One region of the Bradyrhizobium sp. SZCCHNR1098 genome, then DNA from elsewhere that is predicted to be linked to it. Evidence: predicted binding sites of a transcription regulator. Region 1 holds the regulator's gene; each other region holds the start of a gene.

Region 1 (7,925 bases):
CGCGCGCGCCGGCAGCGCATCGCGGGCAGCGCTGCCCTTCGTCGCCGCGAAACGTTCGGCCGCGGCCGAATGCCAAGCGTGCGAGGCATAAGCATCGCGGGCGAAGTCCGGCATGAAGAAGATGTAGAAATGCGTCAGATGATCCGCCGCGTTCTCGGCCGCGTGCGCGATGTTGCTCGCGAGGATGCCGTTTGGTGCTGCCGCAATGCCCATGGCCTGGCGCAACGCCGCGGCGGCCGCGATCGATTGCGACACGGAGCAGATGCCGCAGATGCGCGGCGCGATCACCAGGGCGTCGAGCGGCGGCCGGCCCTCAAGGATCTGCTCGAAGCCGCGATAGAGCGGCGCCGTCACCTCCGCCCGCGCGACGCGGCCGCTCTCGATATCGAGCCTGACCTCGAGATCGCCTTCGACACGATTGAACGGTCCGACCGTGATCCGCGTCATGGACGGCGCTTGTCGCCGGAACGGCCCGGCGGCACCACGACATGATCGGCCGTCGCATTGAGTCGGACGCGGCGCGGCGTGGCCGATTTCGACAGCGCTGCGAGCGCGACGAACCAGGCTTTCGGCATGTCGGTGGGAAGGCCGACGGGGATGCCGGCGAGCTTCGCCGTCTCCAGATAGTTCTGCGCGCTCTCGAAGCCCGGCGAGGTGCAGGCGATGCAGGCATAACCGCCCTTGGTGCAGGAGCCGCCGCCGTTCCACGAGCGCTGATTGCAGTCGCCGACCGCCTGCGTTGCGCGGCAGCCGAGATGCTCCATCAGGCAGCCGCGCTCCGACATCGTCTCCGCGCTCGCCTTGAACTCGTAGAACTCGTTGCGCGAGCAGCCGTGATGAGCGAGGTGGTTGGCGATGAAGGTCGGACGGCCGACCGCGTCGAGACCATCTGCCGTCAGATCGCCCGAGGTAAGCGCCAGCAGGCTCTCCATCATCCAGCCTGGATGCGGCGCACAGCCTGCGACGTTGATCACCGGCAGCCCGCGTTTCGAGCGGAAGGCCGCGCCAAGCGCGCCGCCGATATCGCTGCCCTCGAACTGCAGTCCGACCGCATCGGTCGGATTGATGCCAGCCGCGGGAATGCCGCCATAGGCGGCGCAACTGCCGACGGCGACGACGTAGTCGGCCAGCGGCGCCAGATCGAGCAGCCAGTGATAGATCGAGCGGTTGGTGCCGGCGAGCATGTTGAAGCGGCCGGTCAGACCGGGGCCTCGCGCCACCGAGCCTTCGAGCACCAGCAGATCGAGCCGCTCGCGGCCGTCGCGGATCGCCTCCAACAGCTCCACGACCTCGTCCCCTGTCTGCTCGCTGACGGAGGGATGCCATACCAGATCGATGCCGGATTGGCGCAATTCGTCGAACCAGCCGGACGCACCGCTTTCCAGGATCGACATGGTGCAGCCGCCGCAGCTCGCGCCCTGCAGCCACAGCATCCTGATCGTTCCCTCCGAGCCGACCATCATGAGGCCCCGCTCCTAGCCCGTCTTATGCGTTCCGCTTCGTATCGCCGGCGGGTTTAGCGCCCCCGCACGAACGCTGGCAAGCGCTTCGCCGGGCGTCGCCTCGGAACCGCGCTGACTGCGACCGAGCAGCATGGCGACCGCCCAGACCAGTCCGAACAGGCCGATCGCGACGATTCCGAGATTGGCGACACCGTCGCCCAGCGCGGTGGCGACGTCAGCCCATCCCCCCGTCAGGCCAAGCCGCGGCGCCAACAGCGTGAACGCCTCGAAGCTGCCGATCACCAGCGCGATCGCAACGGATGCGCCGGTGATCACGAGGTTATAGCGCAGCTTGCGTGCGGGATCGGTCAGCGCCCAGCGATAGGCGCCGACCATCAGCATGCTGTCGGCGGTGTCGACGGTGGCCATCGCAGCCGCGAACAGCGCCGGGAATACCAGCACATGGACGAGGCTCGCGCCGCGCGCAGCCTCGGTCGCCGACAGGCTGAGAAGCCCGATCTCGCTCGCGGTGTCGAAGCCGAGACCGAACAGGAAGCCGAGCGGATACATGTGCCAGGCGCGTCCCACCAGGCGGAGCACGGGGCGCAGCAGGCGGATGAGGATGCCCCGTCCGCTGTTTCCGGCTGTTTCCATCTCGGACTGCGGCTGTGCGGCGCGGCGCCAGAGGTTCACGAACAGAATGAGGTTCGCCAACGCGATAAGCAGCAGGAAGCCGGCCGACACCGACGTGCCGATGACGCCGCCGATCGCCCTGATCGCACTCTCTTCATCCAGGAGGTCGGCGCCGGCGATGAGGCTCACGACGATGGTGGCGATGACGACGACGCTGGAATGGCCGAGCGCAAAATAGAGGCCGGCGGCGCGCGGAGGGTTACCGTCCTGCACCAGCTTCCGCACGACGTTGTCGATCGCCGCGATGTGATCCGCATCGACCGCATGGCGCAGTCCGAGCAGCCAAGCCAGCATCGCGGTGCCGACGATGGCGGGCCGGTCGGCGTAGAGCGCGAATGCCCAGGCCCAGGCGAGCGCGTTGGCCGCGACCAGCCCGCCGACGAGCGCAACGTTGCGGCCGGGCTGCGACCGCCACCACAGCAGCCGCGCGGCCCGAGGATGATCAATTGGAACAATCGTCATACTCGGACTATAGCAAGAGCCAGGCCAGTTCGGTAAGGCCCCGCTGCAGGCGAAAGCTGCAGGAAAACCTGGGTGGCGCTTCCCGGACCGCCCTCTCGCTTGGCAACCCGCTATCCAGTCACGCACAGATCATGACCAGCGGCGGGACCTCGTCTCTCTCGCTCCTTCCCTCACCGCGCCGAGGCACTCTGTGCCGCGATCTCGCGCCGCACGACCGCCTCGAAGCGGCTCGCGGGGGCGGCGAACATCAGCCGGGTCTCCTCGTGGAACGCCGAGAAGATGCCGACCACGGCCGGCTCCCCGCCGACCTCGGCCAGGATCGGCGAGCCCGAATAGCCGAAATTGGCCAGGCAATGCACTGTCAGCAGCCGGGCATCCCCGGTCATGCCGGCGCTGCAATTGCGCTGGCCGGTCGGCGAATAGCGCCGCTCCTGGCCGTAGCCGATCTCGGAGATGGTGCCGGCCGTCGTCGCAGCCTGCAATTCCTCGCGGGTCAGCGCCTTGACCGCGACCGGCTTCGACGGCAGCGCGTCCTTCAGCACAATCAGCGCCCAATCGGCGGGCGAGCGGTCGAGCGACCATCTGTCGTGCCGGGTCGGAACGAAATCGGGCGCCACGATCAGCTTGTCGGCGACCGACGATGCCGCCGGCGTGCCACGGTTCATGCCGGCCAGGAAGCGGACGTTGCCGGGGCTGACCTGCGCCACGCCGTTGAAGACGCAATGCGCGGCGGTGAGCACGACGCGCGGCGCGACCAGCGTGCCGGTGCACCAGCCGCCGCTCGAGTATTGCGCGACGGTGACGACGCCGATCGACGACGCCGGCCAGGAGGTGGGATCGACGACCTCGCCGATGTGGCGATCGAGCCCGAGCAGTTGCTCCGGACGCGGAGTGGCAATGCCCGCATCCGCCGATTCCGGTTTCGGCTGCCAGGACGCAATGGCGCTCTGGGCCTGGACGCGCTGCGGCTCGGTCAACCTGACCCGCTGCACGTCGCGGCCGGCCGATCGCACGCCGCTACGGCCCGCCATCACCAGCCAGGCATAGCCCTGCACGACGTCCTGCTTTGCGCCACGGCCGTCGAGCAGCATCAGGCCGAGCATGTATTGCGACTGGGCGAAGCCCTGCGCCGCCGCGCGGCTGAACCAGCGACTGGCTTCGCCGTAGTTGGAGGCAACACCCTCGCCGTTGACGTAGGCGATGCCGAGATAGTGTTGCGCGACGGCGAGCCCCTGATCGGCGGCCTTGCGGTACCAGGCCAGCGCCTCGCTCGGATTACGCGGCACGCCCCAGCCGAAGGCGTGCATGAAGCCGACGTCGAACTGCGCCCGCGCATCGCCCTTGGCGGCCAGCGGCAGCAGCCGTCGCATCGCCGCCGCATGCTGCCCGTTGCCTGCCGCCGCGACCGCGTCTTCGAGCTCGGCGGCCGGGGCGCCCGCCAAGCTGCCGAGCAGCATGACAAGAGATATGATGATGGTCTTGATCAAGGGCGTCCGCTGGGACCGAAACATCGTGACGGGCCACGAAGCAGACACGATCAAGACGGCGGCGGCGTGGCGGAAAGCGGACCGCGATCTCCTCAATCGGGCCCGCTCGCGCCTCACACCTTCTTCATCCTCACGCCCATCGCCCTTACACCTGCTCGCTCTTGGCGAAGCGATCATCGAGCGCATAACCGGCGCCGCGCACGGTGCGGATCGGGTCCTGCTCGCGACCGGGATTGAGCAGCTTGCGCAGGCGGCCGATATGGACGTCGACGGTGCGCTCGTCGATGTAGATGTCGCGGCCCCAGACGCTGTCGAGCAGCTGTTCGCGGCTGAACACGCGGCCGGGGTGCTCGAGGAAGAATTCGAGCAGGCGGTATTCGGTCGGGCCGAGATCGATCGGCCGCCCCGAGCGCGCCACGCGGCGTTTCTCGCGGTCGAGCTCGATGTCGCCATAGGACAGCACGGTTGCCAGCCGCTCCGGGCTCGCCCGCCGCAGCAGGCCTTTCACGCGCGCCAGGAGCTCCGGCACCGAGAACGGCTTGACGATGTAGTCGTCGGCGCCAGTGGCGAGTCCGCGCACGCGCTCGCTCTCCTCGCCGCGCGCCGTCAGCATGATGATCGGCAGTTGCCGGGTCTCGGTCCGCGCGCGCAGGCGGCGGCACAGCTCGATGCCGGAGAGGCCCGGCAGCATCCAGTCGAGCACGACGAGATCCGGAACGCGCTCCTTCAGCCGCGTGTCGGCCTCGTCGCCGCGCGCCACGGTCTCGACCTCGTAGCCTTCGGCCTCGAGGTTGTAGCGCAGCAGCGTCGTCAGCGCCTCCTCGTCCTCCACCACCAGAATTCGGGCGCCCATGTCTGAACCGTCTCTCTTAGTTACCGGGAATCGTCGTCGCGAAGCTCGTCATGTCGCCCTTCGGGCGCTTGTCCATGATCTGCTGGCCTTCGATCATATAGAATACAGTCTCGGCGATGTTGGTCGCGTGATCGCCGATGCGCTCGATGTTCTTGGCGCAGAACATCAGGTGGATGCAGAACGAGATGTTGCGCGGATCCTCCATCATGTAGGTCAGGAGCTCGCGGAACAGCGAGGTGCAGATGGCGTCGACTTCCTCGTCGCCCTTCCACACCGTCATCGCCGCCGGCAGGTCATGCGCAGCATAGGCGTCCAGCACCGTCTTGACCTGCGACTGCACCAGATCGGTCATGTGCTCGAGGCCGCGGATCAGCTTCAGCGGATGGAAGTCGCTCTCCAGCGCCGCGACGCGCTTGCCGATGTTCTTGGCGAGGTCGCCGATGCGCTCCAGATCGGTCGCCACGCGCATCGCGCCGACGATCTCGCGCAGGTCGACCGCCATCGGCTGGCGACGGGCGATCGTGAGCACGGCGCGCTCCTCGATGATGCGCTGCAGCTTGTCGACCTCGGCGTCGGTGGCGACCACCTTCTGGCCGAGCGCGATGTCGCGCCGCACCAGCGCATCGACGGAATCGACGATCAGCCGCTCCGCGAGGCCGCCCATCTCCGATACCAGACGGGTGAGGTCCTGCAGATCGCTGTCGAACGCCTTGGCGGTATGTTCACTGGCCATGATGATCTCCTGAAGACAATGTCGTCGGCGTCAGCCGAACCGGCCGGTGATGTAATCCTGGGTCCGCCGATCGCTCGGCGAGGTGAAGATCTTGCTGGTGTCGTCGAACTCGATCAGTTCGCCGAGATACATGAAGGCGGTCTTGTCGGAGACGCGCGCCGCCTGCTGCATGTTATGCGTCACGATGGCGATCGTATAGTTTTCGGCGAGTTCCTGGATCAGCTCCTCGACCTTGGCGGTCGAGATCGGATCGAGCGCCGAGCACGGCTCGTCGAACAGGATCACCTCGGGACGGACCGCGACCGTGCGCGCGATGCACAGGCGCTGCTGCTGGCCGCCTGACAGCGACAGGCCCGAGGCGTTGAGCTTGTCCTTGACCTCGTTCCACAGCGCGCCGCCGCGCAGCGCCTTCTCGACCCGGTCGTCCATCTCCGACTTCGATATCTTCTCATAGAGGCGGATGCCGAAGGCGATGTTCTCGTAGATCGTCATCGGGAACGGCGTCGGCTTCTGGAACACCATGCCGACCCGGGCGCGCAGCAGATTCAGATCGAGCTTGGGATCGAGGATGTTGGTGTTGTCGAGCATCAGCTGCCCGGTCGCCCGCTGGCCCGGATAGAGATCGTACATCCGGTTGAAGACGCGCAGCAGCGTGGACTTGCCGCAGCCGGACGGGCCGATGAACGCGGTGACGCGGTTGGTGCCCAGCGACAGGTTGATGTTCTTCAGCGCGTGATGGTCGCCGTAGTAGAAGTTGAGGTTGCGCGCAGTCACCTTGGCCGGCGCATCCGGAAGCGCCTTGCCGTGAAGAGCGTGATTGGGCTGACTGACGGAGACGGACAGTTCGGTCATTTGGTGTTCCTCTCGGCGCCGAGAATGCGTGCACCGATGTTCAGGGCGAGCACGGCCAGAGTGATGAGAAGGGCTCCGCTCCAGGCCAGTTGTTTCCAGTAGGCATAAGGGCTCTGGACGAAATTGTTGATGGTGACGGGCAGGTTCGCCATCGTCTTGGAAAGGTTGAGGCTCCAGAACTGGTTCGACAGCGCGGTGAATAGCAGAGGCGCGGTCTCGCCGGCGACGCGGGCGGTGGCAAGCAGCACGCCGGTGATGAGGCCCGACCGCGCCGCCCGATAGGCGATGCGGCGGATCACCAGCGAGCGCGGCAGGCCGAGCGCCGAGGCCGCCTCGCGCAGCGGGTTGGGCACCAGCAGCAGCATGTCCTCGGTGGTGCGCAGCACCACGGGTATGACGATGACCGCCAGCGCCAGCGAGCCCGCAAGCGCGGAGAAGCCGCCCATCGGCACCACCACCGCGCCGTAGATGAACAGGCCGATGATGATCGAGGGCGCCGACAGCAGGATGTCGTTGATGAAGCGGATCACCGAGGTCAGGCGGTCGTTGCGGCCGTATTCGGCGAGATAGGTGCCGGCGAACAGGCCGAGCGGCGCGCCGATGCCGACGCCGATGATCGTCATGATCAAGGAGCCGACGATGGCGTTGCGCAGGCCGCCTTCGCTGGAGCCGGGCGGCGGCGTGTCGGCGGCAAAAACCTGCAGGCTGAGGCCGGCGAGTCCGTTATAGAACAGCGTGAACAGGATCAGCGCCAGCCAGGTGACGCCGAACATCGCGGCGGCGACGCAGAGGCCGCGGATCACGATGTCCCTGCGGCGCCGGCGCGCATAGATCGGATTGACCGGCGCATCGAGTGTAAGCGTATCAGCGCTGGACATGGCTTATTTTCCCGCCTTGGCTTCGAGCCGCATGAGCATCAGGCGCGCGCTCGCCAGCACGAAGAAGGTGAGCACGAACAGCAGCAGACCGAGCAGGATCAGGCTCGACTGGTGCAGCCCGTCGCTCTCCTGGAATTCGGAGGCGATCGCGGCCGAGATCGTGGTGCCCGGCGCGAAGATCGAGGATGAGATCCGGAACGAGTTGCCGATGATGAAGGTCACCGCCATCGTTTCGCCGAGCGCACGGCCCAGCGCCAGCATGACGCCGCCGATGACGCCGACGCGGGTGTAGGGAATGACGACGCTGCGCACGACCTCCCAGGTGGTGCAGCCGACCCCGTAGGCGGCTTCCTTCAGCACCGGCGGGACGGTCTTGAACACGTCGACCGAGATCGAGGTGATGAACGGCAGCACCATGATCGCCAGGATCAGCGAGGCGTTGAACAGGCTGAGATAGGACGGCGGACCGGCGAAGATGTCCTGCAGCACGGGGATGCCGGCGCAGAGATTGATCATAAACGGCTG
Region 2 (7,925 bases), on a different contig from region 1:
AACCCGGGAGACACCCCATGTCCGTGAACGTGCTCTACAAGACCAGCGCCAAGGCGACCGGCGGCCGCGACGGCGAAGCCGCAACCCTCGACGGCTCGCTCAAGGTCAAGCTCTCCACCCCGAAGGAGCTCGGCGGCGGCGGTGGCGCCGGCAACAATCCGGAGCAGTTGTTCGCGGCCGGCTATGCGGCCTGCTTCATCGGCGCGATGAAGTTTGTCGGCTCGCAGGGCGGCCCGAAGGTTCCCGCCGACACGTCGGTGACCTCGACCGTCGGCATCGGCCCGCGTTCAGAAGGCGGCTTCGGCATCACCGTCGAGCTCGCGGTGTCGCTGCCCGGCCTCGCCAAGGCCGACGCCGAGGCTCTGGTCGCCAAGGCGCACGAGGTGTGCCCCTATTCCAACGCCACGCGCGGAAATGTCGACGTCAAGCTGACCGTCGTCTGAGGCTGAATTCCGCCCTGCGGCAGCGTTTTCCCGCGCCCGCCGCAGGGCAGGCCTCGCGTTCTCGCGACGGCGCCATTCGGCGAGCCGCGTTTGCACCAGCGCCGCAGCAATGCTTAATGGCCGCGAGCTGAAACCAACCTCGCGACATCCGATGACACCCCAATTTGCTCCCGGCGCCATGGCCGGACTGCGCGTGATCGATCTGACGCGCGTGCTCGGCGGGCCCTACTGCACACAGATCCTGGCCGATCACGGCGCCGACGTGATCAAGGTCGAACCGCCGGCCGGCGACGAGGTCCGCGACTGGGGCCCTCCCTTCCACGACGAAGACGCTGCCTATTTCGTCGGGATCAACCGCAACAAGCGTTCGATCGGCCTCGATCTCGCTTCCGAGGGTGGCCGCGTCGTGCTGATGCGGATGCTCGAGACCGCCGACGTGCTGATCGAGAACTTCAAGCCCGGCACCTTGGAGAAGTGGGGCATCGGCAGCGACACGCTGCGCGAGAAATTCCCGAAGCTGGTGCACTGTCGCATCTGCGGCTTCGGCGCCGACGGTCCGCGCGGCGGCAATCCCGGCTATGACGCGATCATCCAGGCGATGACCGGCATGATCGCCGCGACCGGCTCGTCGCAGAGCGGACCGATGCGGATCGGCGTGCCGCTGGTCGACATCACCACCGGACTCTATGCCGCGATCGGCATCCTGATGGCGCTGTCGGAACGGCAGCGCTCTGGGCTCGGCCAGTTCCTCGAGGTCACGCTGTATGAGACCGGCCTCGCGATCATGCATCCGCATACCGCAAACTACTTCATGCACGGCAAGCCGCCGTCGCTGACCGGCAACGAGCATCCGAACCTCGTTCCCTACGCGATCTTCCCGACCAAGACGGACGATATCTTCATCGGCGTCGGCAATGACGGCACCTTCCGCAAGCTCGCCAAGGAAATCGGCCGGCCGGAGCTCGGCACCGATCCGCGCTTCGCCCGCAACAAGGATCGCGTCGCCAATCGCGAGGCGCTGCGCGCCGAGCTCGCCGCCGTCTTCAGCCAATTCGAGGCGGAGCCGCTGTGCGACCGGCTGCTCGCGGTCGGCCTGCCGGCGGGACCCGTGCAGAAGATCGACCAGGCGCTGACCAATCCGCACACGATCTACCGCGGCGATGTCATCGAAAAGGACTGGTACAAGGGCGTCGCGTCGCCGATCCGGCTCGAACGCACCAAGCCGACCCTGCGCTCCACGCCGCCGAAGTTCAGCCAGCATGCGCAGGAGGTGCTCAGCGAGTTCGGCTATTCGGAGCACGAGATCCAGGCCCTGCTGTCCCAGGGCACGGTGTGCGCCGAGCGCAAGCGCTGAAGCGCCATCAGCCTGTCGTCTCCCCACGCTAGCGTCGCCTGGGGCATCGCCCCGGCGCCGCGCCGTCTCGCGCAAGTCGCGGCATTCCGCCGCGAAGCCGCGACGAACGCGCTTTCCGCTGACGATCCAACCGGTTATACATTCACAAAACTGTCATCTCGCGCTGCTACGGCCGCGACGCCGATGACGTTCCATGGGAGGTATTTTTTAATGTCACTTCGACAATTCTGGACCGCCGCCGCTGCGGCAGCCACGCTGGTCCTTGGCGCCGCCGCACCCGCACATGCGGTGACGGAGATTCAGTGGTGGCACGCGATGACCGGCGCCAACAACGACGTCATCGTCAAGCTCGCCAACGATTTCAACGCCTCGCAGACCGACTACAAGGTCGTTCCGACCTACAAGGGCAACTACGCCGACACGATGAATGCCGGCATTGCCGCCTTCCGCGCCGGCAATGCGCCGCATATCATGCAGGTGTTTGAGGTCGGCACCGCCACGATGATGGCCGCCACCGGCGCCGTGAAGCCGGTCTACAAGCTGATGCAGGACGCCAGCGAGAAGTTCGATCCCAAGAGCTACCTGCCGGCCATCACCGGCTACTATTCGACCTCGAAGGGCGAAATGCTCTCCTTCCCCTTCAACTCCTCGTCCACCGTCATGTGGGTCAATCTCGACGAGCTGAAGAAGATCAACGCCGAGATCCCGAAGACCTGGCCCGAGCTGTTCGAGACCGCCAAGAAGCTGAAGGCGGCCGGCCATCCGACCTGCGGCTTCTCCGGCTCGTGGGTCACCTGGGTCAATCTCGAGCAGCTCTCCGCCTGGCACAACGTGCCGCTCGCCAGCAAGGCGAACGGTCTCGACGGCTTCGACACCGTGCTGGAGTTCAACGGTCCGCTGCAGGTGAAGCATCTCGAAAACCTGGTCGAGCTGCAGAAGGACAAGACCTACGACTATGCCGGCCGCACCAACACCGGCGAGGGCCGCTTCACCTCGGGCGAATGCCCGATCTACCTGACCTCGTCGGCGTTCTTCGGCAACGTCAAGGCGCAGGCCAAGTTCGCCTTCACCGCTGCGCCGATGCCCTATTATCCCGACGCCAAGGGCGCACCGCAGAACTCGATCATCGGCGGCGCCTCGCTCTGGGTGATGGGCGGCAAGAGCGCGGACGAATACAAGGGCGTGGCGAAGTTCCTGACCTTCCTCTCGGACACCGATCGTCAGGTCTATATCCACAAGGCCTCGGGCTATCTGCCGATCACCAAGGCGGCCTACGCGAAGGCCAAGGCCGAGGGCTTCTATAAGGATCAGCCCTACCTGGAGACGCCGCTGCTCGAATTGACCAACAAGGAGCCGACGGAGAATTCCCGCGGCCTGCGTCTTGGCAACATGGTGCAACTGCGTGACGTCTGGTCGGAGGAGATCGAGCAGGCTCTGGCCGGCAAGAAGACCGCCAAGCAGGCGCTGGACGCCGCGGTCGAGCGCGGCAACCAGATGCTGCGCCAGTTCGAAAAGACGGCCGTGAAGTGAGGCCAAGAGCCGGCAGGCCACCCGCGGCCTGCCGGCTCGCCGACCGACCATGCAGAAGAACGCCATCTTCCAATCAAAACTGCTGCCGTTCGTGCTGGTCGCTCCCCAGCTCGCGATCGTGCTGATTTTCTTCTATTGGCCCGCGATCCAGGCCGTTATCCAGTCGTTCCTGCTGCAGGACGCGTTCGGCCTGTCCACGAGCTTCGTCTGGTTCGAGAACTACGCCGACCTGCTCAGTCAGCCGGACTATTTTCAAGCCATTCTCCGCACATTCGGCTTCTCCTTCGCCATCGCGCTCTCGTCGCTCTCGGTCGCGCTGCTGCTCGCGGTCATGGCGGACAAGCCGCTGCGCGGCGTCACGCTGTACCGGACGCTGCTGATCTGGCCCTACGCGGTCGCGCCGCCGGTGGTGGGCGTGCTCTGGATCTTCATGCTGCACCCGTCGCTCGGCGTGATCTCGCGCTATCTGCGCGCGATGGGCATCGACTGGAATCCGCTGCTCGACGGCGACCAGGCGGCGCTGCAGATCATCCTCGCTGCCGCCTGGAAGCAGATCTCCTACAACTTCCTGTTCTTCCTCGCCGGGCTGCAGAGCATCCCCCGCAGCGTGCTCGAGGCCGCCGCGATCGACGGCGCGCGGCCGATGCGGCGGTTCTGGACCGTGACCTTCCCGCTGCTGTCGCCGACCATCTTTTTCCTGCTGGTCATCAACATCGTCTACGCCTTCTTCGAGACGTTCGGCATCATCGACACGATGACCCGTGGCGGCCCGGGCAAGTCCACCGAGACGCTGGTCTACAAGGTCTACACGGACGGCCTGCTCGGCGGCAATCTCGGCTCGTCGGCCGCACAATCCGTCGTTCTGATGGTCATCGTCATCGTGCTGACGGCGATCCAGTTCCGCTTCGTCGAGCGCAAGGTGACCTACTGATGGTCGAGCAAGAAGGCATTCGACGCTACGTCGCGCACGCCATCCTGTGGATCGGAATCGCGATCGTGGCGTTCCCGGTGTATCTTGCGTTCGTCGCCTCGACGCAGGACAATGCGGTCATCGCCAACGGGCAGATGTCGCTGCTGCCGGGCGGGCACTTCCTGTCGACCTACTATCAGACCATCTTCGTCGGCACGAGCGGCTCGACCCGCGAGCCGGTGGCGACCATGCTGCTGAACTCGCTGGTCATGGCGCTGCTGATCGCCGTCGGCAAGATCGCGATCTCGATCATCTCGGCCTATGCGGTCGTCTACTTCCGCTTCCCGTTCCGCATGGCGATCTTCTGGCTGATCTTTATCACCCTCATGCTGCCGGTCGAGGTGCGCATCTATCCGACCTACAAGATCGTCGCCGACCTGCACATGCTCGACAGCTATGCGGGGCTGGCGCTGCCCCTGATCGCCTCGGCCACCGCCACGCTGCTGTTCCGCCAGTTCTTCATGACCGTGCCGGATGAGCTCCTGGAGGCATCCCGCATCGACGGCGCCGGGCCGCTCCGCTTCTTCTGGGACACCCTGCTGCCGCTGTCGCGCACCAACATGGCGGCGCTGTTCGTGATCCTGTTCATCCTCGGCTGGAATCAATATCTCTGGCCGCTGCTGATCACCACGCGCGACGACATGCAGACCATCCAGATCGGCATCCGCAAGATGATCACGACGACCGACGCGCTGACGGAGTGGCCGGTCGTCATGGCGACCGCCGTGCTCGCGATGCTGCCGCCGGTGTTCGTCGTCGTCGTCATGCAGCGCCTGTTCGTCAAGGGGCTGGTGGAGACGGAAAAGTGACGAGGGGGCGAATAGCGAATGGCGAGTGGCGAACAGGGATGTTCGCGCAACGGCTCGCTTCGTCCCCCTTCCCTCTTCGCCACTCCCCATTCGCTATTCGCTAGGTAACCCATGGCCAACGTCACACTCCGCAACGTCCGCAAGGTCTATCCCGGCGGCTTCGAAGCCATCAAAGGCGTCGATGTCGATGTCGGCGATGGTCAGTTCTGCGTGCTGGTCGGGCCGTCGGGCTGCGGCAAATCCACCCTGCTGCGGATGGTCGCGGGGCTCGAGACGATCACGTCGGGCGAGATCGACATCGGCGGCCGCATTGTCAATGCCATCGAGCCTGCCGATCGCGACATCGCGATGGTGTTCCAGAACTATGCGCTCTATCCGCACATGACCGTCTATAACAACATGGCCTACGGCCTGCGCAATCGCGGCATGGCGGAGAAGGAGATCAGGACGCGCGTCGAGGACGCCGCGCGCATTCTCGAGCTCGGCTCCATGCTCGAGCGGAAGCCGCGGCAGCTGTCCGGGGGCCAGCGCCAGCGCGTGGCGATGGGCCGCGCCATCGTGCGCCAACCCAAGGTGTTCCTGTTCGACGAGCCGCTGTCCAACCTCGACGCCAAGCTGCGCATCGCGATGCGGGTCGAGATCCGCAAATTGCAGCGCCGGCTCAACACCACCGCGATCTACGTCACCCACGACCAGCTCGAGGCCATGACGCTCGCCGACATCCTGGTGGTGATGAACGGCGGCAAGGTCGAGCAGATCGGCAATCCGCTCGACATCTATCAGAAGCCCGCGACCACCTTCGTCGCGTCCTTCATCGGCGCACCGCCGATGAACCTGATGCCGACCGATGGCGTGCGCGCCCAGTTGCACGGCGCCGACGCGGTTCCCGCAGAGGCGGGCCAGCTCGGCATCCGGCCTGAGGATTTCCAGCTCGGCGACACCGTTCCGGCGGGCGGGGTCGGGCTCGACCTCCGCGTCGAGGCGATCGAGCATGTCGGCGCCGAGACCTATGTCTACGGCGCGCGCCAGGATATGGGCAGCGATGACCGGCTCACCGCGACCGCCAACGACATCATCGTGCGGCTGCCGGGCACCGCCGCGCCGGAGATCGGCGCGCAGATTCGCGCCGTGGCGCCGCGGGCCAAGCTGCATCTGTTCTCGGCCGACGGCCGGCAGCGGCTGTCCGTTTAAACCCTTCCACAGGCTGGCCGTTCCGGCGCATTCGGGGTGCTTGAACGTGCCCCGGATCGTGCCCATATTGCTGCTCAAGGGGTGCCGTCAGGGCCCTGATACATCAAAGTCGCTTCGAGAGGACTTTGTAAACCATGTCTCGTGTTCCTTCGCTCTCCAGTCCGTTCCTGCTGGGCTTCGACGAGATCGAGCGCGTGCTCGACCGCGTCGTCAAAGGTGCCGACGGTTATCCGCCCTACAATATCGAGCGGTTCGAGCGCACCAATGGCCAGCCCGAGCGTCTGCGGATCACGCTGGCGGTGGCGGGTTTTACCCGCGACCAACTCGATGTCACCATTGAGGAAAACCAGCTCGTCATCCGCGGTCGGCAGCAGGACGACAAGACCAGGCAATACATTCATCGCGGCATCGCCGCGCGCCACTTCCAGCGCACCTTCGTGCTGGCGGAGGGAATGCATGTGCTCGGTGCGGACCTGAAGAACGGGTTGTTGTCGGTCGATCTGGCCAGGCCGGAGCCTGAGCGGATCGTTAAGACAATCGCTATCAATGAACACGAATAATGGTTTGATGGAACGAGTAGCGGACTCGACCGCTTGAGTCTCAGAAGGAGTCGAGACCATGACTGAAGGTAATGTCGCGTCGGAATCCCCCGTCTCCCTGGAGTCACTGGCGACCCTGGGCGAGGGCCACATCGCTTATGTGAAGCAGATCCGCTCCGAAGACGTACCGGGACTGTTTCCGCAGGCGCCGCACATCGCGCCGGGACTGAAGCTGTTCGCCTTGCATGCCGCCGACGGCACGCCGATCATGCTTACCGACAGCCGCGAAGCAGCGATTGCGAATGCGTGGAGCCACGAACTCCAGGCCGTGAGCGTCCACTGACGCAAAGGCCGAGCCGCAGCGCTTGCAGCGACCGCTCTCGTGAGACTCGATGCTCATGAGGAGCACGCGGCTCACGGACTGACACGAGGGCGGTCCCCGGAAACGGGGACGGCCCGTTTTTCTGCCCGGAACGATCGCCGCGCATGACCTTGCTGACAACACCCATGAGCGCGGCCGGGTTGCGTGCAGATCCTGCGCTCGCGGACGCACTGCTCGCGCTCAACAACGCGCATGCCTCCGAGCTGTCGTGGCTCACGCCCGAAACGCTCGTGCAGCTGCTCGATCGGGCATGGCGGGCCTGGCGGATTGGCGGGGCCGATGCGCTGATGATCGCGCTCGACCACGCCGCCGCCTATGACAATCCCAATCACCGCTGGTTTCGCGCGCGCTACGATCGGTTCATCTATGTCGACCGCATCGTGGTGGCGCCGGCCGCCCGCGGCCGGGGCCTGGCGCGGCAGCTCTATGAGGAGCTGATTCGGGAAGCGACCGCGGCGGGCCACGACCGCATCGTCTGCGAGGTCAATCTGGATCCGCCCAATCCGCAGTCGGACGCGTTTCATGCTGCGCTCGGCTTCGCGCCGCTGGCGGCGGCCAGCATCCATGGCGGCGCCAAGACGGTGCGCTACATGGCGAGATCATTGCGATAGCCGGGAAGGACGAAGCGGCTGCCGAAGTGCTTTTGAGAAATTTGTTTCCGTCGATGTCCGGAACGGTCGATTTGACAACCAGATACAATCCGACCC
Region 3 (7,925 bases), on a different contig from region 1:
CTGCCAGGGCTTCGATCAGTACGCCAATGTGCGGCCGACCAAGATCCTGCCCGGTGTGGCCTCGCCCTTGCGCAATGTCGGCGTCGGCGATCTCGACTGGGTGATCGTGCGCGAGAATTCCGAGGGCGAATATGCCGGCATGGGCGGCCGCGCGCACCGCGGCCTGCCGGAGGAGGTGGGCACCGAGGTCGCCGTCTTCACCCGCGTCGGCGTCACCCGCATCATGCGCTACGCGTTCAAGCTGGCGCAGTCGCGGCCGCGCAAGTTCCTCACCGTCGTCACCAAGTCGAATGCGCAGCGGCACGGCATGGTGATGTGGGACGAGATCGCCGCCGAAGTGGCGCGCGAATTCCCCGACGTAACCTGGGACAAGATGCTGGTCGATGCGATGACCGTGCGCATGACCTTGCAGCCGAAGAGCCTCGACACCATCGTGGCGACCAATCTGCATGCCGACATTCTGTCCGATCTCGCCGGCGCGCTGGCCGGCAGCCTCGGCGTGGCGCCGACCGGCAACATCGATCCGGAGCGGCGCTTCCCGTCGATGTTCGAGCCGATCCATGGTTCGGCGTTCGATATCACCGGAAAGGGCATCGCCAACCCGGTCGCGACGTTCTGGACCGGCGCGCAAATGCTCGAGCATCTCGGCGAGACGGACGCGGCCGCGCGGCTGATGGCTGCGGTCGAGAAAGTCTGTGCAGCCGGCATCCTGACCCCCGATGTTGGCGGCACGGCGACGACCAAGCAGGTGACCGACGCCGTCATCGACGCGATCCACGGCTCCAACGCCTGAGGCGTGCCGTTCTCTTGCACAATTCTGGCGTGTTCCGTGTCGCGCTTGCAATGGACGCTGCGGGGCGTATATCAGCGCTTCCGCTGCGTCCGCGCATGCCAATCACATGCGTGTCATAGAGACGCGAGACACGGCTTAAGGAGAAAGGACACATCATGCGTCGTCACCGTCGAGCCAAGATCGTTGCGACTGTCGGTCCCGCGAGCAATTCTCCGGAGATGCTGAAAGCGCTGTTCCTCGCCGGTGTGGACACCTTTCGTCTCAACTTCAGCCACGGCACCCAGGCCGATCACGCCAAGGTCCATGCCGCGATCCGCGCGCTCGAGAAGGAAGTGCAGCGGCCGATCGGCATCTTGATGGATCTGCAGGGTCCTAAGATTCGCGTCGGCACTCTGCGCGACAAGAAGATCCAGGTCGAAGTCGGCGAGACGATTCGATTTGTCCTCAACGGCACCGAGGGCGACAAGACATCGATTCCGTTGCCGCATCCGGAAATCTTTGCGGCGGTCTCGCCCGGTCACGATCTTCTGATCGATGACGGCCGCGTCCGCGTCCGCGTCACCGGCCTCGGCGACGACTGGATCGAGGCCAAGGTGATCGTCAGCGGCGCGATTTCCAATCACAAGGGCGTTAATCTGCCGGGCACCATTCTGGAGCTGTCGCCGCTGACGGCCAAGGACCGCTCCGATCTCGCCTTCGGGCTCGAGCTCGGCGTCGACTGGGTGGCGCTGTCGTTCGTGCAGAAGCCGTCGGACGTGCTTGAGGCGAGGGGCCTCATCAACGGCCGCGCCGGCATCATGTCCAAGATCGAGAAGCCGGCGGCGCTGGAGCGGATCGACGACATCATCCAGTTGTCGGACGCGATCATGGTCGCGCGCGGCGATCTCGGCGTCGAGATTCCCAACGAGGACGTGCCGGGCAAGCAGAAGGAGCTGGTGCGCGCCTGCCGGCTCGCCGTGAAGCCGGTGATCGTCGCGACGCAGATGCTGGATTCGATGGTGGCGACGCCGACGCCGACGCGCGCCGAGGTCTCGGACGTCGCCACTGCGATCTATGACGGCGCCGACGCGGTGATGCTGTCGGCGGAGTCTGCCAGCGGCCAATACCCGCGCGAGGCGGTGGCGATGATGGACAGCATCATCAAGGCCACCGAAGGCCACAAGATGTATCGCTCGATCGTCGAGGCGACGCAGCCGGGCGAGGAGCAGACGCCGCCGCATGCGGTGGCAACCGCGGCGGCCGATCTCGCCTCGGCGATCCACGCCAGGGCGATCGTGGCCTATACGTCGAGCGGAACCTCGGCCTCGCGCGTTGCGCGCAAGCGGCCGAGCCTGCCGATTCTGGCGATCACGCCGAACGAGGACACCTCGCGGCGCATGTGCCTGCTGTGGGGCGCGCACAGCGTGCTGTCGCAGGACGTGCAGAGCTACGAGGAGATGGTCGAGCGCGCGACCTTCTTCGCCGTGCAGGAGGAGTTCGCTGAAGCCGGCGACCTGCTCGTCGTCGTCGCCGGCATCCCGTTCGCGCGGGCCGGCACCACCAACAATCTGCGCGTCGTCACCGTGCCGAGATAGGAGGCTGATTTTCCCTGTTCGCGCCGCCCGCCTGTCGCCTGATTGTCGCACCCCGCTGGTATCGCGGGGCAGTGACGAAGGACGTCGCGAGTCGTCGAACGAGCGGTGTCCGGTCGCGGTCCGGCAGGATGGGTTCTGCCGGTGCGGCGTTTCGTCATCGCGGTGTCATCAGGGACTGTTAGGTGGGCGCGCATGGGACTTGAGACTGCTGGTGAAGAAAGCCCGGCTCGGCGCTTTCGGACGTTGTTCATCTCGGACGTTCATCTCGGAGCCCGCGGCTCGCAGGCCAATCTCCTCGTCGATTTCCTGCGCCACCATGATGCAGATACGATCTATCTGGTCGGCGACATCATCGACGGCTGGGCGCTCAAATCGAGCTGGCATTGGCCGCAGTCGCATAACGACCTGGTGCAGAAGATGCTGCGCAAGGCGCGCAAGGGCGCCAAGATCGTCTATGTCCCCGGCAATCACGACGAGTTCCTGCGCGGTTATTACGGCACGCATTTCGGCGGCATCGACGTGGTCGAGAACATCGTCCACACCGGCGCCGACGGCAAACGCTATCTGGTCATTCACGGCGACATCTTCGATCTCGTCGTGCAGAACGCGCGCTGGCTCGCCCATCTCGGCGACAAGGCCTATGATTTCGCGATCCAGATGAACCGGCTGGTCAACTTCTTCCGCCGCATGTTCGGCGTGCCCTATTGGTCGCTGTCGCAATGGGCCAAGCAGAAGGTCAAGAACGCGGTGAACTACATCGGCGCGTTCGAGACGGCGCTGGCCTCCGAGGCGCGAAGGCATGGCGCTGACGGCGTGATCTGCGGCCACATCCATTGCGCTGTCATCCGCGATCAGGACGACATTCGCTACATGAATTGCGGCGACTGGGTCGAGAGCTGCACGGCGCTGGTCGAGCACGAGGACGGCCGCTTCGAGATCCTCACCTGGACCGATCCGCTACGGCAACGCGCGCCGGTTCCCCAACTGGCCGCCCGCGCCGCCTGACACCGGCTCCCTTGCCTCTCGGCAATCGGGCGCGGTAAAATAGGGGTATGACAGCTCATTCCCCGATCCTGCCCGTGACCGCCGCCGACATCGATGCGGCAGCACGCGTCCTCGCGCCCGTGGCCGTGCGGACTCCGCTGCTGCCGGCTCCCGTGCTGAGCGAGCAGTTCAAGGCGAACGTCTTCGTGAAGCCGGAGGTGCTGCAGCGGACCGGCTCGTTCAAGTTCCGCGGCGCCTACAACAAACTGGCGTCGATCCCGCAGGCAGCGCGCGGCAACGGCGTCGTCGCCTTCTCCTCCGGCAATCATGCGCAGGGCGTCGCCCATGCCGCCACATTGCTGGGCATGGACGCCACGATCGTGATGCCCTCGGATGCGCCGGCGGCCAAGCGCGAGCGCACCAAGGCGTTCGGTGCCGAGGTCGTGCTCTATGATCGCGATCGCGAGGACCGCGAAGCGATCGCGCGCGGCATCGCTGCAAAGCGCGGCTCTACGGTAGTGCCGCCCTATGACGATCCCCACGTCATCGCAGGGCAGGGCACCGTCGGCCGCGAGATCGCCGAAGACCTCGCGGCGCTGGGCCTGTCGCCGGATCTGGTGATCGTCCCGGCTTCGGGCGGTGGTCTGCTTGCCGGCGTCTCGACCGCGGTGAAGGCGCATTTTCCGAGCACCCAGATGGTCGTGGCTGAGCCCAAGGGCTTTGATGACCATGCGCGCTCGCTGCGGGCCGGCCACCGCGAGGCCCATGATGCGAAGGGGCGCACCATCTGCGACGCGCTGATGGCGGCGATTCCGGGCGAGATCACCTTCGCGATCAACAGCCAACTTCTGTCGGCTGCGGTCGAGGCCTCGGATGAGGAGGTGGGCCGCGCGGTCGGCTTTGCCTTCCGGGAGCTGAAGCTCGTGGTCGAGCCCGGTGGTTCGGTCGGGCTGGCGGCACTGCTGGCCGGCCGGCTGGATGTGGCGGGCAAGACGGTGGTGATCGTTTTGTCCGGCGGCAATGTCGATGCTGAGCTCTACGCCAGGCTGATTGCGTGACGATCTAGCCTCAGTGAAAGCTGAGGCCGCCTTTTGCAGATCCCCCACCGCCGATCCGCAGTCCGGACTGCGCGACGTGCGGCGTGCCCCGCGTCGGGCCGCCCTGCATCCCTCCTTGGCCACGCGCCATCGACGGATGCGACGCGTTGATGTTCGGCTTGAACGGTCCGGAATTGCCGGGGAAGGGACGCCGGACCTCGCGGGTGTCGAATGGCCGCCCAGGACTGCGCTTCAGTGGGTCGCGCTGGATCTTCGCGGCGACAGGCGGATTTGCCGGCGGCATGATCCTGTCGCGCAACCTGGTCTGAGCGATAGGCTTGGGATCGACGACCTTGTTGGGACCCGCGTTGTTGATGGCATTGCCTTTCGTGACCACCGTTGGCGGCATCGGTCCGCGCGGCGGCACGGTGGTGACCGGCAGCTTCGGTTGCAGGCCTGGATGGCTCTGGATCTGGGCGCCGGGATTGAACGGCCGCGCGATCGGTGCCAGTTGCGGTGGCATGATGAGACGGCTCGGTTGCAGCACGGGGATGGGCCGAGGCTGTCCCTGCAGCCGCAGCGCGACCGGCGCATATGGGCTGTCGGCATAGGATTCACGGAAGCTCTGATAGGCGGCCGGCGAATTCGCCAGCACGGCCTGGTGCCACGCCGCGGCCTGCACGAGGCCGGCGAGCAGTGCGCGGATGCGGTCGGCGAGCGGATCGCGTGGGTACATCGCGATGAACTCGCGATAATATTGCGGACGGTTCTCCGACAGCACGTAGTCATAGGCCTGCCGCACGGAACGGCTCGGCAGGTCGGCGGCCATCTGCACCACGGGCGCGTTCACCGGCGCGCGCGCTGCGGCAACCAGGGATTCGCCGAAGAAGGTGAAATCACTGGTCAACGACGAGCTTTCCCACGGCGTCTGTCGACCATCGGTGCTCTGGTTCACCTGCAGGCGAATGCGCTTGAACAATTGCTCGATCGGCAGGTTCGGCTGCCGCGCCAGGTTCAGGAACGCCTGCGCGTACGGGCTGTGCTCGCCACGCCCGTCGAGCGCCTCCTCGCCAGGCGAGGTCGAATATCCGAGGATGGAGCCGTTCGGTGCGTCGACGATGGCAAGTCCGCGTCCGGCATCGTTGATGGCAGGGAAGGGATTGTTGCGGCAGGCGTCCAGCACGACGATCCGCATGCGGCTCGGGATGGCGTCGAGCGTTGCCATCAGGTCCACCAGACGGATCGTCCCCGTCGTCAGGTCGGAGGGCGCTGAGATACGGGCATCGATCGGGATCAGATAGTTCTCGCCCGCGAGCTGAACCCCGTGGCCGGCGTAGTAGACCATTGCCACGGTGTTCGGGCCGTTTGCTGCCACCCGGCTCGAAAAATCCTGGACGACCTTGAGCATCTCGTTCTGCGTCAGGTCGGTCGCCGTGATCACCTCGAAGCCGGCCGAGTTCAACAGCTTGGCAACAGCATGGGCGTCGTTGTCCGGGTTCTCCAGCGGTGGCGCGTTCTGATAGCTCGCATTGCCGATCACGAGTGCGACGCGTGGCTCGGCTTCTTGAGGGATCGCTGCGGGGGTGTTGCTCTCCTTTGCAGGTGAGGGAGCTGCCAGCGCGCGCGGTGGCGTGTGAAGGTCGTCGATCTCACTGCCGGCAGCGAACGCCGAGTTCGGGCCGATCCAGGCCATCAGGCCCAGCAGCGCGGACATGAGCAGGGATTTCCAGGCGGATGTTACAGCGCGAAATTTCGGAACGGACACGGCGTTCTCCTCGAGCATGCGCCAAGCGAATGGCTTGAGGATCAGGCTACGCAGATCACGCAGCAGCGTACGTGATCCGCGTCACCTATCGGTGCTCAGTGATCGAGGTTCGATAGGAGGTGGCCGAGACGCTCTCGCCCTACGAGAAGAATGCGATCTTCTCAGGCTGGGTCATGCGACGGATCGGCGCCAGCAAGTCATTGGCGGGCGCCTGTGGCCGCTGCAGAAGGCCGTTCGACAGGAGCGTCGATCCCAGCGACGGCTCGTAGGCAGGCCTGGGCATCGCGGATGCGCTGGTGCTGTGAGCCGCGGCGGCGGTCGGGCGGACCTGCTGGCTCGGCGCAACATCGGCCTGCGGGGCCGCCGCGGGAGATTGAGCTGCGACTGCAGCCGCCACGGCGGCCAGGGTCTCGATGGTGATCGCCTCCGGAAGCGGTGCCGATACAGGCACGCTGGGGACTGGCGCCGGGGCTGGAGGCGAGGCCATGCGCGGGGCCGCCGCGGGCGGGGCCGGCATCGGCGGGGCATACATTGGCGGGGCAGACATCGTGGGCGCAGCGGGAGCCGACGCCGCCGTGGCAACCGGGGCTTCTGCCGTGGTCAGCGCGAGATCCGGCTCCGACGGCGCCGGCTCGCTGAAGCTCGCGACGATGTCGTCGTCGACCGAGGTTGGCTCCTCAATGTCGAAGCCAAGCGTCCTGGCCCGGCTGAACTCCTCATCGTCGATCGGATCGGGGGCACCCATCTCCGCCGCGACCAATTCCAGGATGGCGTCGTCGTGGGCTTCTGCGGCGACGGCGTCATCCAGGGCTGCCGCGGCGTGCTGCTCGATTTCGAGAAGGGCTTCGTCCACCGATGGCTCGGTTGCGACCTTGGGGGGCTGCACCGCCGCCACAGCTTCGGCGTCGACCATCCTGGCTTCAACCGCTGCGGCCGCCATGATCACGGTGTCAGCGCCGGAGGATGTCTCGACCGATTCGATCGCGGCCACCGCTGCAACGAGCGGAATGGTCATCTCGGGCCCGGCTTGGGCCGCCTCCGTCTGTTCCGGCACGGGCAACGGCCCCGAAGCCACCTGCGGCTCAGCCGAGACCGTCGCCTCCGCAGCCGGACCCGATGCGACATCAGGTACTGGCGGGGTGGCGGACTCGGTCGCCGGCTTGATCTCGTCAGCCGCGGCCGGAACGCTTGCTTCCGCCGCGTCGAGCTCCTTCAGCCGCGTCTTGATGATCTCGAAGGCCGCAAGCAGTGCGACCTTGGGGTCGGCACTCGCAAGCTGGTCGCACGCGGCCTCGATCGATGTGACCTGTGAATCGATCAGGTCGCAGATCCGGGAATCGGCGCCGATCTCGCGCCAGCGCCAGGAAATTTCCTTGATGATTCGGATGCCCTTGCGCACCGGCGCCAGGTTCTGCTCAAGGGCCATGCTGTCGACCGCAGAGGCTGCGGCGAGTGCGGCGTCTTCGACCGTGGCGCGGATCGCGGCCAGCGCCTCGGGCAGCGCCTTGCTGTCGGCCTGCTCGAACTCCTGCTGCTGCTGACGCTGCGAGGCCAGCGCATGCTCGATGCGGGCCACGGCGTCGAGCACCATGCTGGTGTCGGCATTGCGGTTGCGTTTGGCGTATTCGCCGAGGAACCAGCGGCCTCGGGACGTCTCCATGAAGGCGTCGCGGATCGCCTCGTAATCGGCCTCGTTCGGCTGAGCCGCGCGGGCGGATATCGGCGAGAGGGCGAAGACTTCATCGACCATGGCAAACCTATCGCGCACATTG
Region 4 (7,925 bases), on a different contig from region 1:
ATCTACGACGCCGCGATGAAGTACCAGGAAGAGGGCGTGCCGCTGGTGGTGTTCGCCGGCGCCGAATACGGCAACGGCTCGTCGCGCGACTGGGCTGCGAAAGGTACCCGGCTGCTCGGCGTCCGCGCCGTGATCTGCCAGAGCTTCGAGCGCATCCATCGTTCGAACCTGGTCGGCATGGGTGTGCTCCCGCTCACCTTCCAGGAAGGCACGTCCTGGTCCTCGCTCGGCCTGAAGGGCGACGAGAAGGTCACCATCAAGGGCCTGCAGGGCGACCTGAAGCCGCGTCAAACCCTGACCGCCGAGATCGTGTCGGCCGACGGGGCGGCGCAGCAGGTGCCGCTGCTCTGCCGGATCGATACGCTGGACGAGCTGGACTACTATCGCAACGGCGGCATCCTGCACTACGTGCTGCGCAAGCTTGCTGCTTAACCAAAGCGCGACGCGACAGTTTGGCTCACTCTGAAGTGAGTAGCGGGTGATGAAGGAGGCGGCCTATGACAAAGGCCGCCTCCTTTTCGTTTGCAATCTATTAACTACGAGGGCGGCTTCGCAGATCATTGACGCGGCAGGGCGCAGCGGACCATGTTCCAGACAGGACAGTGACGATGAGTGGACAGATGTCGTGGTGGTCGCGCGCGGCGCTGAGTGTCTGTGCGGTCATCGCTTTCGTCCGGCCGGCCGCGTCCGATCCGCGTGCGGTGATCGAACTCTTCACGTCCCAGGGCTGTTCATCCTGCCCGCCGGCCGACAAGATCCTCGGCGAGCTCGCCAGAGATCCCTCGGTCATCGCGCTGTCCCTGCCGATCGACTACTGGGACTACCTGGGCTGGAAGGACACGCTGGCCGACTCCCGCTTCACGGCCCGGCAGCGGGCCTATTCCAGGGCGCGTGGCGATCGCGAAGTCTATACGCCGCAGGCGGTGGTCAACGGCTCCGTGCATGTGATCGGCAGCGACCGCGAGGCGATCGAAGGCGCCATCGAGGAGACTGTCCAGGGTGGCAGCGTGATGTCGGTGCCGGTGAGGCTGTCGGTCGACGGCCAGGACCTCACTGTCTCCGTGGCCGCGGCCAACGACCAGATGCCGCGCAAGCACGGCGAGGTCTGGGTCTGCTCGATCTCGCGGGTGGTCCCGATCTCGGTCGGCCGCGGCGAGAACAGCGGCCGTGATCTGACCTATTACAACGTCGTTCGCGGTCTTCAGAAGCTGGGTGACTGGAATGGTTCGCCGGTCAGATGGAGCGTGCCGCTGGAGAAGATCGCCCGCGAGGGCGTCGATGGCACCGTCGTCTATGTGCAGGACGGCAGTCGCGACCGCCCCGGCGCGATGCTCGGGGCCGCCTTTTCCGAGTTGCCATTGGTCGGACGGGCTTCAGCAACGGCGCGTGCTCCCGAGCGCTGATCTTCGGTCGTCCTGATCTTCGTTTCCCTTGACCTGCGGTAAGGCGCGTCACGTCCATAGGACGGAGGCGCGCCATAACATGTTCCGTGCAGCTCACGCCAAAGAAGCAAAAGGACCAACTTGCGTTGGCCCTTTGCCTTACTTGTGAATGGACCCGATCCTGACGACCCCGGGGGGCTGGGGGCTGAGGAATCCGGAACCGAAAGGACCGGGCCAACGCACATGAATCTTATGCCTAAGGTCGGGGGCGGTCGGTGGGCGGAAAGACGGCGCGATTATGATTCTGCTAACGATCCCGTGACGCTTGCGTGTTCGCGGAGTTCGCGCGGTTGGCATGCACGGCCGAACTTCAACAATGAAAACGGCCCCTTGCGGCCTCCGGCGGTTGGCGCGATCATGTCACACAGATGACAGGAGGACGCTCATGAACCTCACTCCGGAGGATGCCGACCCCAGCGAGAACCGCGCGGCGGCGCGCAACGCGGCCGCAGCGCCCAACCGGGTGACGTTCGATCGCCTCGAGCTGAATCGTATCCTCAACCTCTACGGCCGCATGGTCGCCGACGGTGAGTGGCGCGACTATTCGATCGACTTCCTGCGTGACCGGGCCGTCTTCTCCGTGTTTCGCCGGGCGTCCGAGGTGCCGATCTACCGCATCGAGAAGGACCCGCGGCTGGCGCGCAAGCAGGGCATGTACAGCGTGATCTCGGCCACCGGCCTGATCCTGCGCCGCGGTCATGAGCTCGAGCGCGTGCTGCTGGTGATCGCGCCGAAGCCGGCGCTGGTCTGATCCCACGCGCTCCGGCTGATCATGACATTCCGACTGGCGTTGCTTACGCCGGGACGTCGCTGCTCCCGGCCCCGAGCGGGCGCTGCATCATCACAGTATCGAGCCAGCGGCCGAATTTCAGGCCGACGCTCGGGTGGGTGCCGATCATCTGGAAGCCGCAGGCGGTATGCAGCCGGACCGAGCCGGCATTGGCGGAGTCGCCGATGACGGCGATCATCTGGCGAAAGCCTCCCTCCTCACAGGCGTCGATCAGCCGCCGCATCAGTCGCATTCCGATGCCACGACGCTGGCTGGCGGGGGCGAGATAGATCGAGTTCTCCACCGTGAAGCGATAGGCCGGGCGAGGCCGGTAAGGCCCCGCATAGGCATAGCCAACCACCTCTCCGTCCAGCAGGGCGGCGAAATAGGGAAAGCCGTCGTCGGTGAGCGCCCGGAAGCGGCGCGTCATTTCCGTCAGATCCGGAGGGTCGAGCTCGAAGGTGGCCGTGCCCTCGCGGACGGCCTGGCCGTAGATGGCGGTGATGGTGGGAAGGTCGGCCTCCCGGGTGGGCCGGATCTCAATGTCGGACATGGTGGAAACATACCAAAGCGGACGCGGCGATCAATCCGGCCTCGCGGCATGGCTGCCGTCGCGCCCGCGCCGCGGTCGCAATTGGCTTGCGCAAACGAAAAGCCCCGGCGGTGAGGCCGGGGCTTCGAAGGTCGCTCGTGTGAGCCGCTGGCTCAGTCGCGCTGTCCGAGCAGCTGCAGCAGCAGCGTGAACAGGTTGATGAAGTTCAGGTACAGCGACAGGGCGCCGGTGATCGCTGCGCGCTCGGCAATGTCGCCGCCCGCGGAAGCGTAGCCGTAGATGTACTCGTTCTTCAGACGCTGCGTGTCCCAGGCGGTCAGGCCGGCGAACACGAACACGCCGATCACCGAGACGATGAACTGCAGCATCGAGCTCGCCAGGAACAGGTTCACGAGGCTCGCCAGCACGATGCCGACCAGGCCCATGAACAGGAACGAGCCCATGCCCGTCATGTCACGCTTGGTCGTGTAGCCGTACAGGCTGAGCGCGCCGAACGTCGCCGCGGTGATGAAGAACACCCGCACGATCGAGGTGTGGGTGTACACCAGGAAGATCGACGACAGCGAGATGCCCATCAAGGCCGAGAACACCCAGAACAGGATCTGCGCGGTCGACGGCGCCAGGCGGTTGATGCCGGCCGAGATCGCGAACACCATGACCAGTGGGGCCAGGATGAACAGCCACTTCAGCGGGCTCACGAACATCGCGTAGCCGAACTGCGTCAGGTACGCGTTGCCGAACTTGAATACGCCAGCAGCCGGATCGCCGGTCACCGACGCCATGTAGACGCCCAGCGCCGCGAGGCCGGTGATGGCCAGGCCGATGCTCATGTAATTGTAGATGCGCAGCATGTAGGCGCGCAGACCGGCGTCGACGGTCGCGGCATCGGCGCGCCCGGCCACCCGGCCAAAGGGTGAAGCATAATTGCGGTCTAGGTCCGACATGGTCGATTCCCGTTGGTTGCCCGGCAGTCCGGTCCTGGCAGGACCTTTAGCCGGTTCTCGAAAAACCCTATCTCATACCCACTGCCACAGATATTAAATTTGCGTCATCGGCAAAATCGCCATCTTTTGGCAGGTCTCTGAGCCCATTCCCTAGATGGGAAACTAGCATATCCGCCGCAAGCTTCCACGCGCGGCCGAATGTCGCTCCGCGCGCGTCCCAGCCGTATAAATCGCGTTAACCGTGCGGCATGAGCGCGCAAGCCGCTAGAGATTCCGAAGGACCGTCGCCGGCTTCTGGTTGAGCGCAAGCAGGGTGCCGGCCAGACCGAGGCCGACCGTCACGATCAGCGCGGTCAGGACGACCAGCGCGGCGCTGCCCGCCTGCCAGGCGAAGCTCAAGGTCATCAGCCGGGTCACGATCAGCCACGCGGCGACCGACCCCGCGACGACGCCGAAGGCGGCGGTGGCGAAGCCGATCATCAGATATTCCAGCGCGTAGGCGCCGAGCAGCCGCAGCCTGGTGGCGCCCAGCGTCTTCAGGATCACGGCATCGTAGACCCGGTGGCGGTGGCCGGCGGCCAGCGCGCCGCCCAGCACCAGGATGGCCGAGATCAGCGTCACCGCGCTGGCGCCGCGGATGGCGAGCGCAAGGTTGGAGACGACCGAGCCGACCGTCTCCATCACCTCGCGGACCCGCACGCTGGTCACCATCGGGAAGGCGTCGGCCACCTTGCGGATGACGCGCGCATCCTCGACGGCATCGGAGCGCGCCTCGGTCAGGGTGGCGACATGGGTGTGGGGCGCGCCCTTGAAGGCATTCGGGGAGAACACCAGCACGAAATTGATGCCGAGCCCCTGCCAGTCGATGGTGCGCATGTTGCCGATCCGCGCCGTGATGTCGCGTCCGAGCACGTTGACCACGATGTCGTCGCCGAGCTTGAGGCCGAGACCGTCGGCGATCCGCTTCTCGATCGAAACCAGCGGCGGGCCGCCGTAGTTCTCGCCCCACCACGCGCCCTCGACGACCTTGGATCCCTTGGGAATCTCGGCGGTATAGGTCAGGCCGCGGTCGCTCTGCAGCACCCATTCGGTGTCCGTCGTCGCCTTGAGGTCCTCGGCGCGCACGCCGCGGGCGGAGACGATGCGCCCGCGCAGCATCGGCACGTCTTCGACTGCCGATTGAGGGGCGAGGTCCTTGAGGAAGCCGCGGAAGCGGTCGGCCTCGCCCGAGGGGACGTCGATGAAGAAAAACGACGGCGCCTGCTCCGGCAGCTGTGCCAGGAACTGGCGTCGCAGATTGCCGTCGATCTGGGTGATGGTGACCAGCACGGCGAGCCCCAGCCCGAGCGACAGCACTACGGACGGTGTCAGCGCGCCTGGGCGATAGATATTGCTGACCGCCAGCCGCAGCATCGGGAAGCGGCTGCGCGGCAGGGCGCGCGCAATCGCCATCACCGCGGCGGCAATGCCGCGCAACAGCACGAACACCAGCGCGGCGGCCGCGACGAACACCGCGGCGATGCGCTTGTCGTAGGACAGGCCGATCACCACCGCGATCAGCAGCACGACCGTGCCCGCGATCAGCACCAGATAGCTCCAGCGCGGCCGGTGCCATTCGGCGATGACCGCCTCGCGGAACAACGCCGCCACCGGCACGTCACGCACGCGCCCGAGCGGCCACAGACCGAACGCGAGTGCGGTGAGCAGGCCATAGACGAAGGACAGCGCCAGCTCGTCCGGATGAATAGCCGGGATCACGGGCAGCGGCAGGATGTTGCCGAACAGTCCGACGATGGCAAACGGCAGGGCCGCGCCGGTGCAGAGTCCGATGATCGAACCAATCGTGGCGAGCACCATCACCTGCACGAGGTAGATGCCGAACACGTCGCGGCTGGTGGCGCCGAGCGCCTTGAACGCCGCGATCACCTCGGTGCGGCGGTCGACATGGCTCTTGACCGCATTGGCGACGCCGACGCCGCCGACCAGCAGGGCGGCGAGACCGACCAGGGTCAGGAACTGGGTGAAGCGGCCGATGGTCCGCTCCAGTTGCGGCGAGGCGTTGCTGCGGCTGCGGATCTCCCATCCGGCCGACGGCAGCGTCAGGCGGGTATCGGCGATGAAGGACGCCGCGGCGTGATCGTCCTTGGCATTGTCGGGCAGCCGGACCCGGTAGGTCCAGCGCACGAGACTGCCCGGCTGCAGCAGCGGCGTCGCCCGCAGACCCGCCTCGCTGACCAGGAAGCGCGGCCCGAGGCCGATGCCGCCGGACAATTTGTCGGGCTCGGCCTGCAGCGCGCTGCGAATCTGGAAGCGGACCGTGTCGATCGTGACGATGTCGCCGACCTTCAGGTCGAGCCGGGCCAGCAGCGCCGGATCGGCTGCAGCTCCGTAGACGCCGTCGCGCTCGGCCAGGATGTCGGCCATCGGCAGATCGGGCTGGAGCTCGGCGTTGCCGAGCAGCGGATAGGCGTTGTCGACGGCCTTCAGCTCGACCAGGGCCAGCTTGGCGTCGCTGGAGCGCACCATCGCGCGCAGGGTTGCCGCCAGCGACAGCTGTCCACGCGAGCGCAGGAAGTCGATCTCCTCCGGCTTGGCCTCGCGCTGAAACAGCGAAAAGGCAACGTCGCCGCCGAGCAGCGTGCGTCCTTCGCGAACCAGGCCGTCATTGAGGCTCGCGGCCACCGAGCCGACGCCAGCGATGGCGAGGACGCCGAGCGCGATGCAGGCGATGAAGACATAGAAGCCGCGCAAGCCGCCGCGCAGCTCGCGCAACGCGTAACGAACGGGCAGGAGGGCGATCCGGCCGCTCGCGACCGGTTCTGACATGGCGCTCATGCGTCAGCCGGCTCGCGGGCGTCGCTCTCGCTTTCGATCCGCCCCGAGCGCAGCCGCACGACGCGGTCGCACCGGTGCGCGAGGCTGCTGTCGTGGGTCACCAGCACCAAGGTCATGCCGCGCTCGGCGTGCTTGGTGAACAACAGATCGACGATCTGCCGTCCGGTGGTCTCGTCGAGATTGCCGGTCGGCTCGTCGGCCACGAGAATTGCAGGATCGGGAGCGAGGGCGCGGGCCAGCGCCACGCGCTGCTGCTCGCCACCCGACAGCTGGGTCGGATAGTGATGCAGCCGGTGGCCCAGCCCGACCGAGTCGAGCTCGCGGGCCGCGCGCTCGGCGGCGCCGGCGTGGCCGGCCAGCTCGAGCGGCACCGCGACGTTCTCCAGCGCCGTCATGGTCGGGATCAAATGAAAGGACTGGAAGACAATGCCGACCTGGCGGCCGCGGAACCGGGCCAGGGCGTCCTCGTCCAAGACATTGAAAGCGGTCCCGTTGACCACCACCTCACCGCTGTCAGGACGTTCCAACCCCGCCATCACCATCAGCAATGTGGACTTGCCAGAGCCCGACGGTCCGATCAGACCGATCGTCTCGCCCTGTCCGACCCGCAGGCTGACGTCCTTGAGGATATGGACCCGCGCCGCGCCGGTGCCGAGCGAGAGGTTGACGTTCGAGATGGTAATGGTGTCCGGCGCGAGGCCGGCCAAACGCGAGGTTTCGATGAGACTGTCCATGGCTCGGTCATATGGCAACTCCGCAAGCCGGGTCGAGAGGCGCGGACACATCTTCGTGCACATACTCGTGTTGATGCTCGCCTTGATGACAGTCGGGTCCGCGTTCGCCGCTGCCGAGGCCGTCAAGCCGATCAAGCTGGTCGTTCTCGGCGATTCCTTGAGCGCGGGACTCGGCCTGTCCGCTTCAGATGCGTTTCCAGCCAAGCTGCAGAAGGCCTTGCAGGCCCAGGGGCTGCCGATCGACCTCACCAACGCCGGCGTATCCGGGGACACCTCGTCCGGCGGCCGCGACCGGCTCGACTGGTCGGTGCCGGAGGGGACCGAAGCGGTCGTCGTCGAACTCGGCGCCAATGACGCGCTGCGCGGCATCGATCCCGCCGTGACGCGCAAGGCTTTGAGCGAGATCGTGACCCGGCTGAAAGCCAGGGGCATCGCCGTCATGCTCTGCGGCATGCTGGCGCCGCCGAACTACGGCAGCGACTATGCCGCGAAATTCAACGCGATCTATCCCGAGCTCGCCAAGGAATTCGGCGTGCCGCTGTATCCGTTCTTGCTCGACGGTGTCGCCGCCGACCCCAAGCTGAACCAGGCGGACGGCATTCACCCCACCGCAGCGGGCGTCGACATCATCGTGTCCAGGCTGTTGCC

Evidence for each region. Region 1 encodes PhoB, which activates phosphate uptake and scavenging genes when phosphate is short. Its sites were predicted from a motif close to TGTCATNNANCTGTCAT; they were not measured.
Region 2: the regulator PhoB is predicted to act here: its motif matches at 1,938-1,954, upstream of ugpB (sn-glycerol-3-phosphate ABC transporter substrate-binding protein UgpB).
Region 3: the regulator PhoB is predicted to act here: its motif matches at 2,520-2,536, upstream of QX135_RS19290 (UDP-2,3-diacylglucosamine diphosphatase).
Region 4: the regulator PhoB is predicted to act here: its motif matches at 1,800-1,816, upstream of QX135_RS03065 (DUF2794 domain-containing protein).

The regions. Positions count from the first base shown of each region.
Region 1 covers NZ_JAUEXY010000011.1:197,929-205,853, forward strand. Annotated here, with positions in the region: gene QX135_RS23335 (nickel-dependent hydrogenase large subunit) at 1-447, opposite strand, end outside; gene QX135_RS23340 (HupU protein) at 444-1,460, opposite strand; gene QX135_RS23345 (HoxN/HupN/NixA family nickel/cobalt transporter) at 1,476-2,597, opposite strand; gene QX135_RS23350 (trypsin-like serine protease) at 2,768-4,084, opposite strand; gene phoB (phosphate regulon transcriptional regulator PhoB) at 4,230-4,937, opposite strand; gene phoU (phosphate signaling complex protein PhoU) at 4,954-5,670, opposite strand; gene pstB (phosphate ABC transporter ATP-binding protein PstB) at 5,701-6,522, opposite strand; gene pstA (phosphate ABC transporter permease PstA) at 6,519-7,400, opposite strand; gene pstC (phosphate ABC transporter permease subunit PstC) at 7,404-7,925, opposite strand, start outside.
Region 2 covers NZ_JAUEXY010000001.1:385,888-393,812, forward strand. Annotated here, with positions in the region: gene QX135_RS01725 (organic hydroperoxide resistance protein) at 18-443, shown strand; gene QX135_RS01730 (CaiB/BaiF CoA-transferase family protein) at 595-1,797, shown strand; gene ugpB (sn-glycerol-3-phosphate ABC transporter substrate-binding protein UgpB) at 2,008-3,327, shown strand; gene ugpA (sn-glycerol-3-phosphate ABC transporter permease UgpA) at 3,377-4,258, shown strand; gene ugpE (sn-glycerol-3-phosphate ABC transporter permease UgpE) at 4,258-5,106, shown strand; gene QX135_RS01750 (sn-glycerol-3-phosphate import ATP-binding protein UgpC) at 5,218-6,297, shown strand; gene QX135_RS01755 (Hsp20 family protein) at 6,432-6,857, shown strand; gene QX135_RS01760 (DUF1150 family protein) at 6,916-7,179, shown strand; gene QX135_RS01765 (GNAT family N-acetyltransferase) at 7,323-7,829, shown strand.
Region 3 covers NZ_JAUEXY010000008.1:311,028-318,952, reverse strand. Annotated here, with positions in the region: gene QX135_RS19300 (tartrate dehydrogenase) at 1-793, shown strand, start outside; gene pyk (pyruvate kinase) at 949-2,367, shown strand; gene QX135_RS19290 (UDP-2,3-diacylglucosamine diphosphatase) at 2,560-3,372, shown strand; gene QX135_RS19285 (threonine/serine dehydratase) at 3,420-4,409, shown strand; gene QX135_RS19280 (caspase family protein) at 4,420-6,153, opposite strand; gene QX135_RS19275 (hypothetical protein) at 6,293-7,903, opposite strand.
Region 4 covers NZ_JAUEXY010000001.1:664,674-672,598, forward strand. Annotated here, with positions in the region: gene acnA (aconitate hydratase AcnA) at 1-432, shown strand, start outside; gene QX135_RS03060 (DUF1223 domain-containing protein) at 621-1,403, shown strand; gene QX135_RS03065 (DUF2794 domain-containing protein) at 1,828-2,193, shown strand; gene QX135_RS03070 (GNAT family N-acetyltransferase) at 2,237-2,764, opposite strand; gene QX135_RS03075 (Bax inhibitor-1/YccA family protein) at 2,917-3,708, opposite strand; gene QX135_RS03080 (ABC transporter permease) at 3,973-6,543, opposite strand; gene QX135_RS03085 (ABC transporter ATP-binding protein) at 6,540-7,277, opposite strand; gene QX135_RS03090 (arylesterase) at 7,333-7,925, shown strand, end outside.